2 regions of the Rhizobium sp. P2_G9 genome follow, and region 2 is predicted to be linked to the other one. Evidence: riboswitches for the same ligand, from Rfam matches in the RefSeq annotation. Region 2 holds a riboswitch; the other holds the start of a gene.
What was found. A riboswitch is a leader RNA that binds a small molecule or an ion and turns the genes downstream of it on or off. The one in region 2 is predicted to bind thiamine pyrophosphate.

Region 1 (7,993 bases), on a different contig from region 2:
CCTGCACGGTGCAGTCAACGAGCCCGGCAATGAAGATATGGAAAACCGCGAAAAACTGCTCGTAGCGATCATCACTCATTTCTTCCGATCGGTCGGCGTGGAGGAATAGACCATGTCTCCCGACAGTGGTCACCGGTTTCGGGATAAAGATATGCACAAAAAGAGCCAAGCGCCAAAGCGATCTGAAAGATCGCGACGCGCTTGGCGCGTTATTCGGCGACGATCTTTACCTTGTCGCCAGGCTTCACCGTCGCGTCGACCGACATGCCGTTCAAAAGGCGAAAGAGTTCCGGCTTGCGCTCGGTGCCGAGCATGCGATTGGCAAGCGTCGCGACCGTATCCGATGCACCGACGACGACGACACGGATGCGTAGCGGCTTGAGATTGGTGATTTCGGCCGGGGTGAGTCGGCGGAAGCTGGCACGCAGCTTTGCTGCCGTCAGCTGCAGGTCGTTGGCGTCACCCTTCGGCACCGCGGTCAGGAACCGATAGATTTTCGGCCCGTTGCGAACCACGGTGACGTCGAAATCCCAGCGCTCGGCCGAAGCGCGCGCCGTGGCAGCCGGCATGCCGTTGACGAAGGCCGGCCGGATCGTCTCCGGCATCAGACCCGTCACCCAGCCGCTGGAAATGTAGTCCGTCAGGCTACCCCCGGACGTGTCGTCGACGAGATCGAAGCGGATCGCCACCTGGTTCGGACCGGTCGCCATAACCGCTTCCGCCTTGTTGTCGATGCGGAAATTCGGCGGCACGTCGAAGCGGATGCCGAGATTGGGGTGCAGGAAGGTCTCGCCACGAACGTAGCCTTCTGTCGGGCTGTCGCCATAGAGCAGACCATCTATGCCGGCGAGGAAATAGTCGCGACCCTTGTCGCCCACCTTGCCATCCATGCCGAACTGGCGCGCATGCATGCGTGCCAGTTCGACGCGCTGCGGCGTGCTCGGATGGGTGGAGAGAAAGTCGAGCCCCTGATCGCTGTTCTGATCGCCGGCGTTATAATTCTGGAAGGCGCCCATCGTATCGAGAAAGCGGGCCGCGGCATAGGGATCGTAGCCCGCTTCGCCCAGCATCCGCACGCCGATCTGGTCAGCCTGCAACTCCTGGGCGCGGGAGAATGCCGCGAGCCTCAGCTTGGAGCGGGCCAAAGCCTGTTTGCCGGCGAGCTCGGAGGAAAGCACCTCGGTGACCACCCGGCTGGCGATCATTTCGGCCTCTTCCTTCTGCTGGCGAAGGATACCGTGATTGGCGGTGACGTGACCCATTTCATGGCTGAGCACGGCTGCAACTTCGGAAGCATCGTCGGCCAATGCCAGCAGGCCGCGGGTCACATAGATGTATCCGCCGGGCAATGCGAAAGCGTTGATTGCCGGCGAATTGAGGATGGTGATGCGATAAGTCTGCTTCGGGTTTTCCGAGACCGCCGTCAGCGCACCGGTAATGCGGGCGACAAGCTGCTCGGTCTTCACATCCTGATACTCACCGCCATAGGTGGCGAGAATGCGCGGGCGTTCGCGGGCGCCCATTTCTGCCCGCGGGTCGTTCTTCTGCACCTCGTCGACGATTTGCGGCGTCTGCGATGGCTGTACATCCGGCTGATAGCTCTGTTCGAGAAGCGACTGGCATCCGGTGAGTGCCAGAGTGGTGGCGAGGACCGGCAGGACGCGCGAGAAGGCGCGCGCACGGCTTCGCCGCTGCCGTGGGACGGCCGCTGCGATCGAGCTTCCGGTTGTTTTCACGCTCTCGACGGTCAGAGCACTGTCCTTCATTTGCCCATGGCATGCCGGGCGGGCACGGGCCGACCTTTATCCGATTTCCAGCCCGGATGCATAGCACAAAGTGGGAGGAAGCGGATGACAAAGTCTTAAAGGAATCGGTCGAATTTGAGGCTTGCAGGGCGTTAAACCGCGAATTCTGCGGATTGCTGCCAGACTGCAACATCGCCGGCGAACACATTGCGGCCATTGCGAATTTCCACGACGCGGTCGGCGAGCCGGGAAATTTCCTGGGCGTCATGCGAAATCATCAGCACCATCATTTGATTGTCCCGCTGCAACCGGACGAGCAGCTCGCCCATGCCGATCCGCAATGTTTCGTCGAGACTGGCAAAGGCCTCGTCGAGCAGCAGGAAGGGTCGTTTGCGCACCAGAGCGCGGGCAAAGGCGACACGCTGCCGCTCGCCCCCCGACAATTGCTGCGGCATGCGCTTTTCGAAGCCGGCCAGGCCGACATCGGCAAGCGCGTTCGAAATCCGCGCCTTGTCATTGGTGCCGAGCTTCAAGGAAGGCGACAGACCAAGCGCCACATTGGTGAAGACATCGAGATGGGCAAAGAGATTGTGGTCCTGGAATATGTAGGTCAGCGGCCGTTTTCCTGGTGGAAAGGCCGTGACATCCGCCCCATCGAGAATGACGCGACCTGCCTTCGGGATCTCGAAGCCGGCCAGCAAGTGGAAAAGTGTCGACTTTCCGGCTCCAGACGGGCCACTGATCGCCGCGATTCCCGGTCCTTCAAGGGCGAAATCGTAACAGAACCGGCTCTGGCCGAAATGGGTCTCGACAGCGTCCAGACGGAGGGCGGGGCTCATGGCAATTCTCCGGGCGCGCGGTCGGAGCGGACGGCGGGCAGCATCAGCGCGAGACAGATAGCGCCCAGGATCAGCGCCAGTCCTGCAGCATCGGTGGAGCGGTAACTGCCGAGCTTGGCGTAAAGCAACGCCGGCAGGGTGATGAAGTTCTCGCTGCCGAACAGCGCGACCGCACCCAGATCGCCCAGCGACAGCGCCATGCCGAAACCGAGCGCCGTCAACAATGGCCGGCGAAGCACTGGCCAGTCAATCAGCCGGAGCCGGCTCCAGCCCTCGAGGTCGAGGCTGTCGGCGAGCTGGCTGGTGCGAATGAGGTGTGTCTTCAGCTCCGGCGCCAGCACGCGGGCGGTAAAGGGCAGGGCCATCAGTATGTTGATCGCCACGACGAGCACCGGCGCGATATTCGCGTCGATGCCGCTGCGCAGCAGAAGAATGAACCAGCCGGAGCCGAGCGCCAGCGGCGGGACGAGCAGCATGAATTCGGGCAGCCGAAACAGGCCGGCGACGCCCGACACCCGGAGCGCCAGCCGCGCCCGCGCCATGACGAAGGTGATCAGCACCGATATCAGGCCGGCACAGGCCGCGATCGCGAGACTGGTGACCAGCGCCTGCTGGAACAATGGATCGGTGATAAGATGGAAAAGATTGGAGCGCAGACCACTGACCACCAGAGCCGCGAGCGGCGCACCGACGAAGATGAGAAACAGCGCCAGAATCAGGCTATCAGAAAATTTCGACAGACCCGTCCTGCCATCGGTGCGGAAAGCCCTGCCCTTTACTGCGCTACGATCCTGTTCCGGATCGGGAAACAATCGCAAAAGCAAAAAGATGAGCAGCGTCAGCACCAGCTGCACGGCGCTCAATGCCAGCGCCCGCGGCGGATCATAGTCGAATTTCAGCGCCTGGTAGATCGCCACTTCCAAAGTCGAGGTCTGCGGACCGCCGCCAAGCGTCAGCACGATGGTGAAACTGGTGACGCAGAGCATGAAGATCAGTCCGGCAATGCCGGGAATGACCCGCAGCAGCGCCGGCCATTCGACGAAGCGGAACAGCGAAATCCGAGAAAAATCAAGCCCGGCCGCCAGCCGCCATTCGTCGCGCGGCACGCTTTCCAGCGCCTTGACCATCAGCCGCGCGGCCAGCGGCAGGTTGAAGAACACATGGCCGACGAGAATGCCGGCGAGCCCATAAATGGACACCGCATCCTCGACGCCGGTCATGCGGAAAAGATCGTTGACGACGCCCTGCCGGCCCCAGATGGATACGATGCCGAATACGGCCGGCAGCACCGGCAGGCCGAGTGGCAGGAGCATCAGGCCAAGCACGAGCGGCCGACCGGGAAAATCCGCTCGCCGCGCGATCGCCAGCGCCGCCGGCAGCGCCAGCCCTATCGACAGCACCGTCGATGCCAGCGCCTGTTCGAGCGTGAACAACGTGACATGCCCCATATAGGAAAAAGGCGGCCAGGACGCATCGGCGCCACCAGCCACCAACAACATGCCAATGGCCGCCGCAACGAACAAAAGGATGGCGCCGAGGCTCAGAGAGCCCAGCGCAATCCAGATCTTCCGGTCTCGATCCATTGCCCAGTCCGGCTAAGCGATCAATTCATGCTCATTGCCGCCAGCCACTCGTCGATCCAGGCCTTGCGGTTCCTGGCGACCTCGGCTGCGGGGATGTTGAGCGTGATCTTCGGATGCACGATCTTGCCAAACACCGGATCGAGCGGAGCCGAGGTCTTGCCGACTGGCATCATCCAGTTGTTTTCCGGGATGATGTCCTGGAAAGCCGGGCTGATCATGAATTTCAGGAATTGCCGCGACAGATCGGCATTGCCGCTCTTGGTGATCGCCGCCACTTCGACCTGGATCGGATGGCCTTCGGCAAAATCGGCGGCCTGGTAGCGATTCACCTTTTCGGCAATCATGTGATAGGCGGGCGAGGTGGTGTAGGAGAGCACCATCTGCGCCTCACCCTTGGTGAACAGGCCATAGGCCTCCGACCAGCCGGGGGTAACGGTGAGAATACGCTTCTTGAGCTTCGCCCAGGCCTCCGGCGCCTTGTCGCCATAGACGGATTTCACCCAGAGCAGCATGCCGAGACCGGGCGTCGAGGTGCGCGGATCCTCGATGGCGAGCTTCTCCTTCGGATCGCCGTCGACCAGTTCCTTCAGGCTTTTCGGCGGGCTCTTCACCGTCTGCGTGTCGTAGACGATGGCGAAATGGCCGTAGTCGAAGGGCACGAAATAAGGGTCCTTGAAACCGCCCGGCACGTCGAGGCTGGACGTATCAATGCCATGCTCCGCAAGCAGGCCGGTGGCCTTGGCTTCTTCGGTCAGGTTGTTGTCGAGGCCGAGCACGATATCGGCCTTGGTCGCCCCGCCTTCCATCTTGAGTCGGGTCAGGATGGCGACGCCATCGGCAAGGCTGACATAGTTGACCTTGCAGCCGCAGACCTTTTCGAATGCCGCCTTGACCTTCGGTCCCGGCCCCCAATCGGCGGTGAAGCTTTCATAGGTATAGATGGTCAGCGTGTTCTCGGCGGCATGCGCCGACGAGAGAAACGACAATGCTGCCGCAGCAGCGAGTGACAGGAATGAAATCTTGCGCATCAGCGCCTCCATGGTTTCAAATGACCGGGAATAGGGCGCTGAAATCTTCTTTGCCGTCTAATCCCTCCGCCGGTACGAGCCGGATCAGGTTCTTCGGGTTGGTCGAAACCTCTCAGCCAGGAACCGCAAGCGGCCCAGGCACCCCGTTAGAGCAAGGCAATGATTAGACCTCTGTCACGAAATTGACAAGCGGCATGGTGACGGTCGGCTTGTCGGCTTTCGTCTCGCTTTGCCAGCCCCGAAAATTTGTTCATAATCCTTCCAAACGACGACTGGCCTGGGAGGAAAACATGGCGGGTCCATATAGTGACGTCTATGCCGAATGGCGGCGTGATCCGGAGGCATTCTGGCGGACGGCGGCAGGAGCAATCGACTGGTTCGAGCCTCCAACGCAGATTTTCGATCCCAAAGCCGGCGCTTACGGCCGCTGGTTTCCGGACGCCATGACCAATACTTGCTTCAACTGTATCGACCGGCATGTCGCCGCCGGTCGCGGCGGCCAGAAGGCGATCATCTACGACAGTCCCGTCTCCGGCCGGAAGGCGAGTTTCACCTATGCGGAAGCGCTCGCCGAGATCAAGGCGGTGGCCGGTGTGCTGCGCTCGCTGGGTGTCGAGAAGGGCGATCGGGTGATCATCTATATGCCGATGGTTCCCGAGGCACTGTTTTCCATGCTCGCCTGCGCCCGCATCGGCGCGATCCATTCCGTCGTGTTCGGCGGCTTTGCCGCCCAGGAACTGGCAACCCGTATCGACGATTCCCAGGCGAAGCTGATTGTCACCGCGAGTTGCGGGCTCGAACCGGGCCGCAGCGTCGCTTATAAGCCGCTGGTGGATCAGGCCATCGCGCTTGCCCGCCACAAGGTGCAGCATTGCCTGTTGCTGCAGCGGCCCGAGCTTGCGGCGGACATGCAGCCCGGTCGCGACGTGGATTTTTCCGATTCTATCGCCCGCATCCGCGCTGAAGGCGGGGACAATATCGATTGCGTGCCGGTGAACGCCACCGATCCGCTCTATATTCTCTACACATCCGGCACGACGGGCCAGCCGAAGGGCGTGATCCGTGACAATGGCGGCTATATGGTCGCGCTGCGCTGGTCGATGCAGAATATCTATGGCGTCAAGCCGGGCGAGGTCTATTGGTCGGCCTCCGATATCGGCTGGGTGGTCGGCCATTCCTATATCATCTACGGTCCGCTGCTCGCCGGCTGCACCACCGTGCTCTATGAGGGCAAGCCGGTCGGCACACCCGATGCCGGCGCCTTCTGGCGCGTCATTGCCGAGCACGGCGTCAACGCGTTCTTCACTGCACCCACTGCCTTTCGAGCCATCCGCCGCGACGATCCCAACGGCGATTTGGTCGGCAAATATCCCATGCCGCATCTGCGCGCTTTATTCCTTGCCGGAGAACGGGCCGATCCGGAAACACTCAAATGGGCGGAGCACCAGCTCGGCATACCCGTCGTCGATCACTGGTGGCAGACGGAAACTGGCTGGCCGGTCGCGGCCAATCCGCTTGGCATCGAGACGCTGCCGGTGAAATATGGTTCGACCAGCCTGCCCATGCCGGGCTACCAGGTCGACGTGCTCGACGATGCCGGCCATGCCGTGCCGCCTGGCGCGCTCGGCAATATCGCAATCAAGCTGCCGCTGCCGCCCGGCTGCCTGCCGAGTTTCTGGAATGCCGACGAGCGTTTCCACAAAGCTTGCCTCGATGAATTCCCCGGTTATTACAAGACCGCGGATGCCGGCTATCGCGACGAGGACGGCTATCTGTTCATCATGTCCCGCACCGACGACATCATCAATTGCGCCGGCCACCGTCTTTCGACCGGACAGATGGAAGAGGTCTGTGCCACCCATCCCGATGTCGCCGAAAGTGCCGTGATCGGTATCGCCGATGCGCTCAAGGGCCAGATCCCCTGTGGCTTCCTGGTGCTCAAGGCCAATGTTTCACGGGAAACGTCGGCGATCGAACAGGAGGTCGTGTCGCTGGTGCGCCGGGAGATCGGTCCCGTCGCAGCCTTCAAGATGGTGCTTTGCGTTGGCAGGCTGCCGAAGACGCGCTCAGGCAAAATCCTGCGTGGCACGATGCAAAAGATCGCCGATGGCGAACCGTGGAAAATGCCGGCAACGATCGACGATCCTGCCATCCTCACGGAAATCACCGAGGCGCTCAAGGCGCGCGGCCTATGCCAGCCCGCGCGCTGAGGCGAGCAGAGCCGAAAACCAGCCGGTGAAGGCGCGGGTTTCATGCGATGCCCGCGCCGAAGTGACCATGAAGTAGCTTTCGCTTTCCAGGGTGGCGATGTCCGAGAGCACGACGAGATCGCCGGCGGCGATTTCACGCGAAAAGACATCGACCGGGCAGAGCGCCACACCATGGCCCGCGACCACGGCCGTGGCCAGCAGGTTGAAATCTTGGAAGATCGGGCCGTTGAGCGGCGGCAATGGTACATGAGCTGTGCGGAACCAATCGGCCCAGTTGGCCGGATTCTCATCATGCAGCAGGTCGGCGGAGGCGATGTCCATCACAGTGACGAGTGGCGCCGGTCGGCGCGCCAGATAATGTGGGCTCGCCACCGGCCGATTGGCGCGCGAGAAAAGCCTGTGATTCAACGTTCCGCGTTCGTCGCCCGCTGTCAGCGTGATCAGCACATCCGCGTCGAGGTCGCCGAGGCGGTCGCTCGCCCGGGCATAGACGACCCTGAGTGCCAATTCCGGCTGGGCCGAGCGAAAATCCGCCAGCGCCGGGATCAGCCAACGGGCGGCAATCGACGGAATGCAGGCAATAGTCAG
Region 2 (7,993 bases):
GACGATCTGCTTGGACGTGAATGTGTCGATCGTATCGATCGTCGACCAATCCGCCGTCTGCTTGATCAGCGCAATCGCCGGTGACAGGACATCGTGATAGAGGTCCGCGGCGGAGACGGCGCGCTTCATCGTCACCGTTTGTGCCTTCACGGGGCCTGAGAAATCATCGTCGATATAGGTCAGCTTGGTGATGTTGCCGGCCTTGAGATAGCCGTCGGCATCGTATTTGAACCCGGTTCCCGTCATGATGACCGAATCCCCGCCTATGCCGGCAAAGGTCACGGATTTGTCGGTTCCCTCGACAGTTTCCTTCAACACCATTGAATAAGACATTGATCGCTCCCCGTTTTGATCTCAAAAACGGTATAGATGCGACAAAGTCGCACAATCCCCTGTTCAGGGGACCCGGCGTGTTTTGCATGGCCCCCGCAGTATATCGGCCAGCGGCGGCAAGAATATCTCTACGTCCCCGTCATCGGCTCCGTTCGGGTCATCGACCGCAATGTCAGCGATCACTCGGCCGCCGCATCGAACTGCCGGTCCATGAACGCCTTTGCCGCGGCGAGCGCCGCCGGCATGTCCTGGCCGAGCGCCAGATGCGCCGCGACGGCGCTCGACAACATGCAGCCCGTTCCCCGCAACGTGAGCTGGCGTCTCGGCGAAGCGAAATGCCGTGGCGGCACGGCGGGCACATAGAGCGTGTCGATCGACATCGCGCCGTCCCTATGGCCGCCCTTGACCAGCACGGCGGGACAGCCCATGTCCAGGATTTGCGCGGCCTGGTGCGCGATTTCGGCGTCCGAACGCGCCGTTTCGCGATCTGTGAGAATACCGAGCTCGGGGAGATTGGGCGTCACCAGGGAGGAGGCGGGCAGCAGCCTTTGCCTGAGGCTTCTTAGCCCGGGATCAGAGAGCAGCCGGGTTCCCGATGAACTCGCAAGCACCGGATCGAGAACGGCCGGAATGCCGGCAATGTCGGCCAGCACATCGGCGATGGCCTGCACCACCTCCGCCGTCGCCATCATGCCGATCTTGATGGCAGCGATCGGATCGGCGGCCAGTGCCGCCCGCATCTGGGCGGCGACCAGATGCGCGGATATGGGCTCGACCGCGATGACGGCCGCATGCGTCTGCGCGGTGATCGCCGTGATGGCGACCGAGGCCCCGACACCGAAACCGGCAATCGTCGCCACATCGCGTGCGATGCCAGCGCCGCCGGAAGAATCCGAGCCGGCGACAACCAGCACCTTCGGTCTGACATTCATCGCCACGCCGCCGTTCGTTCGATCCATTCCCCTGTCCGCGCCTCGGGATCGGCATTGAGCGTAATGTCGGTGACGACAGCCGCGCTATCGGCGCCTGCCTCGAACACACCTTGCAGCCTCCCCACATTCAAGCCGCCAATCGCCACCAGCGGCAGCGGGGCAACGCGCCGTTTCCAGTCTCTGATGCGTTCAAGCCCCTGCGGTGCCCATTTCATCTGCTTGAGGATGGTCGGATAGATCGGACCGAGTGCGACATAGTCCGGCCTGGCGGCCAGCGCCGTTGCAAGCTCCGCCTCGTCATGCGTGGAAAGGCCGAGTTTCAAGCCGGCCCGACGAATGGCTGAGAGATCGGCAGCTGCAAGATCCTCCTGGCCCAGATGGATGAAATCGCAGCCTTCCTCGATCGCGACCTGCCAATGGTCGTTGACGATAAGCTGGCAGCCGTGAGCGGCACAGATCGCCTTTGCCCGGCGGATTTCTTGGCGCAGCCTGTCATCCGGGACATCCTTGATCCGCAACTGCACCAGTCTCACGCCCAGCGGAACCAGCCGTTCGATCCAGGCAGCGCTGTCGACGATCAGGTAGAAGGGATCGAGCGTCATGCGAATACCCCCTTGCCGATCACTGGTGTCGACGGCACGGCCATGTCCCGCGGTTCGAGCGGTCCTGCGCGACAGGCCTTGTGCCCTGCCTCGATGGCTTGCGCGAAGGCCTCGGCCATCAAAGCCGGCTCCCCGGCACCCGCGACAGCCGTGTTGAGCAGCACGGCATCGTAGCCGATCTCCATCACCATCGCCGCATGTGAGGGACGGCCGATGCCGGCATCGACGATCAGGGGAATATCGGGGAAATGCGCCCGCATCGATTTCAGCGCCATCCTGTTGACCGGCCCCATGGCCGAGCCGATCGGTGCGCACCATGGCATCAGCACTTCACAGCCGGCGTCCAGCAGGCGTTCGGCGACCACGAGATCGTCCGTGGTATAGGGAAACACCTTGAAGCCCTCGCCCGAGAGGATCTTTGCCGCCTCCACCAGGGCGAAGACATCGGGCTGCAATGTGTCGTGATGGCCGATCACTTCCAGCTTGATCCAATCGGTCTGCAACAACTCGCGCGCCATCTTTGCCGTCAGCACCGCTTCGGACACCGAATGGCACCCCGCCGTGTTCGGAAGCACGCGCACACCGAGCGCCCGAATCAGGTCAAAGAATGTCCCGCCTGCTTTGCTGCCGGCCATTTCACGCCGCAAGGACACAGTGACGATCTCCGTTCCGGACCGCCGCACCGCCTCTTCGAGAACGGCAGGGCTGGGATAGCGCGCCGTGCCCAACAGCAGGCGCGAACCGATTTCGGTTCCATAAAATGCGACCATGTCAACCTCCCTGCAGCGGCGTGAGAATTTCGATCCGATCGCCGTCGGTGAGACGGCAATCCGTTCGGTCCTCGCGATGAACGAGCTCGCCATTGACAGCGGTCGCCAGCCATCCGCCCTCATATTCGAGAAGGGTCATGACATCGGTGAGTGTTGCCGCATCGAGGTGATGATCTTCGCCATTGACGATCAGTTTCATGCCGTCGCTCCTGCCTTTGTTCGTTTCATCTCAGCCGTTGCCAAAAGCTCCGCCACCTGCCGGGCCATGGCCGGCGCCAGCAAAAAGCCATGGCGATAGAGCCCGTTGACATGCAGCACCTGTCCCGCTGCGATCACGCGCGGAAAATTATCCGGAAACGCCGGCCGCACACCCGCGCCGGTCTCGATCAGACGGGCTTCGCCAAAGGCCGGATGCAGGGCATAAGCGGCATTGAGCAGTTCCATGATCGAACGCGCGCTCGGCGACCCGCCCGCATCGCTCTCGATCATCGTCGCGCCGACCATGAAGCGGCCGTGCTGCCGCGGGACGATATAGATCGGGTGACGCGGATGCAGCAGCCGGACCGGCCGGGACAATGCGATCTCCTCTGTTTGCAGATAGAGCATCTCGCCACGCACGCCCCGCAGATGCTCCAGCTTGCCGATCATTGCAGAACCGGTGCAGTCGATGATCTGGTGATAGTCCGATGCAATCGCATCTGGATCGAAGGCCCCTCGCCAACCTTCGAGGTCGAGCCACTTGTCTCGACCCCTCCCTCGGCCCCTCACAAGGGGGACGGGCATAAGCCGCGGCTCCGCTGCGGCCCAATTGAGGCAGGGAGCATGCCGCAAGTCTTCTCCCCCCTTGTGGGGGAGATGGCCGGCATGCCAGAGAGGGTCTTGCGGCACATGCGACTGCCCTGGCTCAAATTGGCACTCGACCAAACCGTCAGCCACACCGAGATGAAACCGGACACCCTGCATCTGCAGCGATCGATGCAGGCCCTGCATCACCCGCCGCGGATCGAGATGCGCCTCCTCGCGGAAGAACAGCCCCTTGCGGAAGCGGCCGGCAAGCCCCGGCTCCAGCTCGGCAATGCCATCCTCACCCAGCCACTCATATCCGGATGTGCGTGACGCGAAGCGGGCAAGCTCGCCCAGATCTCGCTGCGGCGCGACCACCAGCGTGCCCTTGCGCATGACTTCGCCAGGCACGGCCGCCTCCCACCAATCGGCGGCAGCCCTGCCTTCCACGAGCACCCGCTCGTCGGCACTTTCCCGCTCGCACCAGGGCGCCAGCATGCCACCGGCCAGCCACGAGGCACCCGCCCCGATCGATGGTGCGACATCCCTGACATCGACAGCAAAACCGAGAGACGCAAGTTCATGCGCCACCGCGAGGCCGGCGACACCGGCCCCCCTGACGAGAATGCGCATCTCACTCTCCCACGGGCATATAGAGATCGCCGCCGGCGCGGTATTTCGCCGCCATGGCTTCGAGCCCCTACTTCTGCGCCTCGGCGCGCAGATCGTGCGAGATGCGCATCGAGCAGAATTTCGGCCCGCACATCGAGCAGAAATGCGCGACCTTGTGTGCCTCCTTGGGCAGCGTCTCGTCGTGGAAGGAACGCGCGGTATCCGGGTCGAGCGAGAGGTTGAACTGGTCCTCCCAGCGGAATTCGAACCGCGCCCGCGACAGCGCATCGTCACGGACTTTCGCCGCCGGATGGCCCTTGGCGAGATCGGCGGCATGTGCCGCGATCTTGTAGGTGATCACCCCGGTCTTGACGTCGTTGCGGTCGGGCAGGCCGAGATGTTCCTTGGGCGTGACATAGCAGAGCATGGCCGTGCCGAACCAGCCGATCATCGCGGCACCAATGCCGGACGTGATGTGGTCATAGCCCGGCGCGATATCGGTGGTCAGCGGTCCGAGCGTATAGAAAGGCGCCTCGCCGCAGACCGCAAGCTGCTTGTCCATATTCTCTTTGATCTTATGCATCGGCACATGGCCGGGGCCTTCGATCATCACCTGGCAGTCTCGGGCCCAGGCAATTTTCGTCAGCTCGCCGAGCGTCTCGAGTTCGGCAAATTGCGCCGCGTCATTGGCATCGGCGATCGAGCCGGGCCGCAGCCCGTCGCCCAGCGAGAAGGAGACGTCATAGGCCCGGCAGATGTCGCAGATTTCTTCGAAATGCTCGTAGAGAAAACTCTCCCTATGGTGATGCAGGCACCACTTGGCCATGATCGAGCCGCCGCGCGAGACGATGCCGGTGACGCGATTGACCGTCAGCGGAATATAGGCAAGCCGCACGCCGGCATGGATGGTGAAATAGTCCACACCCTGCTCGGCCTGCTCGATCAGCGTGTCTCGAAAAACCTCCCAGCTCAGGTCCTCGGCAATGCCGCCCACCTTCTCAAGCGCCTGGTAGAGCGGCACGGTACCGACCGGCACCGGCGCATTGCGGATGATCCATTCGCGGATATTGTGGATGTTGCGGCCGGTCGACAGGTCCATGATCGTATCGGCGCCCCAGCGGATCGCCCAGACCATCTTGTCGACCTCCTCGGCCATCGACGAGGTGACGGCGGAATTGCCGATATTGGCATTGATTTTCACCAGGAAATTCCGGCCGATGATCATCGGCTCGCTCTCCGGGTGATTGATATTGGCCGGAATGATCGCCCGCCCCCGGGCGATTTCCTCGCGCACGAAATCGGGCGTCACATAATCGGGAATAGCCGCGCCAAAACTCTCGCCGTCGCGCGCGAGCTTTTCCCGGATCGCCTTGCGTCCGATATTCTCGCGGATGGCGACGAATTCCATTTCCGGCGTGATGATCCCGGCCCGCGCATAGGCAAGCTGCGTCACCGCCCTGCCATCCCTGGCCTTCAAGGGACGCTCGCGCACCGGAAATTCCGGCGTCAGGCGGTCGCCGGTGACAAAGCCATTGTCCTCCGGCTTCACCACGCGCCCCTCATAAGCCTGCACGTCTCCACGCGCTTCGATCCATGCCTGGCGCAGCCGCGGCAGGCCGGATTCGATCGCCACGACATGCGCGGGATCGGTATAGGGGCCGGAGGAATCATAGACCGTCACCGGCGGCTCGCCAGCGGTCGGATGCAGCGCGATCTCGCGCATCGGCACCCGGATGCCGGGATGGATTTCCCCCTGGATATGAATCTTCGTCGACGCCGGAAGCGGGCCGGTGGTGACTGTCGGGGTTTCAGGCTTTGCGGCAATATTCATCGTGAGGCTCCAAAGTTTTCGCGTTGGAGACCCAGTCATCGAGCCGGAATGATGGAGAACGCCGATACGGATTCAGGGCGTGAATCCGCGTGTCGTCAGCGCTTGCACCGTCCCTACGCCAGTATGAACTGGATCAGGTTCAACGGGTCACTGCGCCGCGAAATCGCTCAGCAGTATCTCAGCCCCTTGTCGGGACCCCCCTGGTGAATGCGGTGAGGTTATGCGGACGAGTGGGGTTCGTCAAGCGTGCGAAAAGTCTGCAAGTGGGTGACTGCCGAATTGGCTGGATCCATTTTCTCTCCGTTTATCTCCGCGGATGCGGAGAATACGCTGCTCGCTGCGCCGTACAGCTCGCAATAGACGGTTCCATGACGGAGGGGTTTACGGCCTTCATGTTCAGTCCTGCAGGCTGGTTAAAAACCCCATCGGCCCTACCGAAGCCATTCTTGCACTCGACCCCGCATTTATGTAAAATTACGTAAAACATATGGAGGCCGCCATGCAGTCCATTCGATCAATCAATCTTCAAAAGAACCTCGGCGATGTCTTGCGCGCTGCCGATGTCGAAGCGGTCGTGGTGATGAACAGGGATCAGCCCCGCACGGTGGTCATGTCCGCCGAGGAGTTCATCCGCCTGAAGATCGCGGCCGGAGAACCGGTTCCCCCGGAGGTTCGCAAATCACGCCCCACGCTACATCGGCCAGTTGTCGACCCCTTGGGATACGATACCGCCGATCCCGACTTCCCATTGAAAGTGGCCAGGCACGCTGTCAGTGGGGAACACAAGGATGAAATCCGGTCGGAGGTGGCGGCCGCAATGCGGCGCTGGGGGATGGGCGGATGAACGACGGGATTGACCGCGCGCCGCGGCTTCTGATCCCGGACAACTCCCCTCTGTCCTTACTGTCTCATGCGGGGCTCGATGGCCTCGACGCCCTGTTCATCCCGGGAGTCGAGGTCTGGGTCACCGACATGGTGAAAATCGAATCCACGCGAGAGCCCGACCCCGGGGACGACCCCAGAAGAGAACAACGCAAACTCATCGGCGACTGGTTCGATGCCAACAAACATCGAATTTCGGTGATGGAGACGGAGGCTGGCCGGGAATATCTGAAGGCGATGGTCAACTGGACGATCGGCGGGAGCCGACCGGACTTGAAACCGAGTTGGACGGGCCGCGGCGATGCGAGCCTTCTCAATATCCTGTCGACCGCCGAAAAAGTCGTGAGGGATCACGGGGCCGTGGTTTTTATCGTCGATGATCGAAAGGCAAGAGCGGCGCTGCGGCAGGTGGAAAATCTCAACCTGGACATTCTCTCGACAGAGGCGTTTGTCTGGATGCTGGAGGACAAGTTCGGAGTTTCGAACGCGGCCCACATCTGGCAGACCATCGAACTCAGCGCTGGTGTCAACCTGCACGGCAAATCCAGAGTTCCGGACCCGCCGAAAGAAGATCCGGTCTTCGTTCGCAAGTCGAGACCATAGGCGGTCCCAGATGGGCTGTCCGTCTTGCTCGGCTGACTGGCGTGCGCTTCGATCCGTACAAAAGCCGGCAGGGGCGGTCGGGATCGAGCATTCGAACTCATCTGCTGCGGCTTTCGGGAGGCTGGCAGTCAATAGCTTTGCGCAGCGAACTTTGGGCAGCGAAGGTGTAGAGATTTCCGTTGCCAGCCAGGTGCCGCCAGCCTTGGGGACATCGGTACCTAATTCCGAATCGAAATGCTGGTGGGATTCCTACATAACTCCGGAATTTCGAAGTCGTTGGAAATCGGTCGATCCCCGCGCATGCGGAGAACACCCGATTGGTGCCGGTTACATCGCTGGCTTTCACGGTTCATCCCCGGGCACGCGGAGAACACGATTCCGTGCCGTAGCCGAAGACGCCATCGGCCGGTTCATCGCCACGCACCTCGTACTGCAGCGACTGAAGCGGGTTTCAAGTTTTGTTTTGTTTGGTTTTGTTTGGTCTCCATCTGCGTCTCAGTCTGTGTCTGTGTCTCTGTATGGTCACACAGGTGCGACACCGGTCCGACACCGGTGTCCCACGGGTGTCACGTGTCGGCCCCTAAAGGTCTCTCGACCGAAACAGGGCTGCATCGAGCCGCGATTGCTTTTCTGGCACTTTCTTGC

Region 1: another riboswitch for thiamine pyrophosphate. It lies ahead of thiB (thiamine ABC transporter substrate binding subunit); the one in region 2 lies ahead of thiC (phosphomethylpyrimidine synthase ThiC).

The regions. Positions count from the first base shown of each region.
Region 1 is NZ_JBFUFK010000002.1:110,300-118,292, reverse strand. It holds gene AC1DYF_RS02200 (TetR/AcrR family transcriptional regulator) at 1-109, shown strand, start outside; gene AC1DYF_RS02195 (M48 family metalloprotease) at 210-1,766, opposite strand; gene AC1DYF_RS02190 (thiamine ABC transporter ATP-binding protein) at 1,898-2,584, opposite strand; gene thiP (thiamine/thiamine pyrophosphate ABC transporter permease) at 2,581-4,167, opposite strand; gene thiB (thiamine ABC transporter substrate binding subunit) at 4,188-5,195, opposite strand; TPP riboswitch at 5,240-5,351, opposite strand; gene AC1DYF_RS02175 (propionyl-CoA synthetase) at 5,486-7,405, shown strand; gene AC1DYF_RS02170 (LysR substrate-binding domain-containing protein) at 7,385-7,993, opposite strand, start outside.
Region 2 is NZ_JBFUFK010000026.1:40,955-48,947, reverse strand. It holds gene AC1DYF_RS21320 (calcium-binding protein) at 1-333, opposite strand, end outside; gene AC1DYF_RS21315 (hydroxymethylpyrimidine/phosphomethylpyrimidine kinase) at 513-1,292, opposite strand; gene AC1DYF_RS21310 (thiamine phosphate synthase) at 1,262-1,867, opposite strand; gene AC1DYF_RS21305 (thiazole synthase) at 1,864-2,637, opposite strand; gene thiS (sulfur carrier protein ThiS) at 2,639-2,836, opposite strand; gene AC1DYF_RS21295 (FAD-dependent oxidoreductase) at 2,833-4,053, opposite strand; partial or broken gene thiC (phosphomethylpyrimidine synthase ThiC) at 4,055-5,863, opposite strand; TPP riboswitch at 5,956-6,075, opposite strand; gene AC1DYF_RS21285 (hypothetical protein) at 6,363-6,707, shown strand; gene AC1DYF_RS21280 (hypothetical protein) at 6,704-7,348, shown strand; gene AC1DYF_RS21275 (hypothetical protein) at 7,929-7,993, opposite strand, start outside.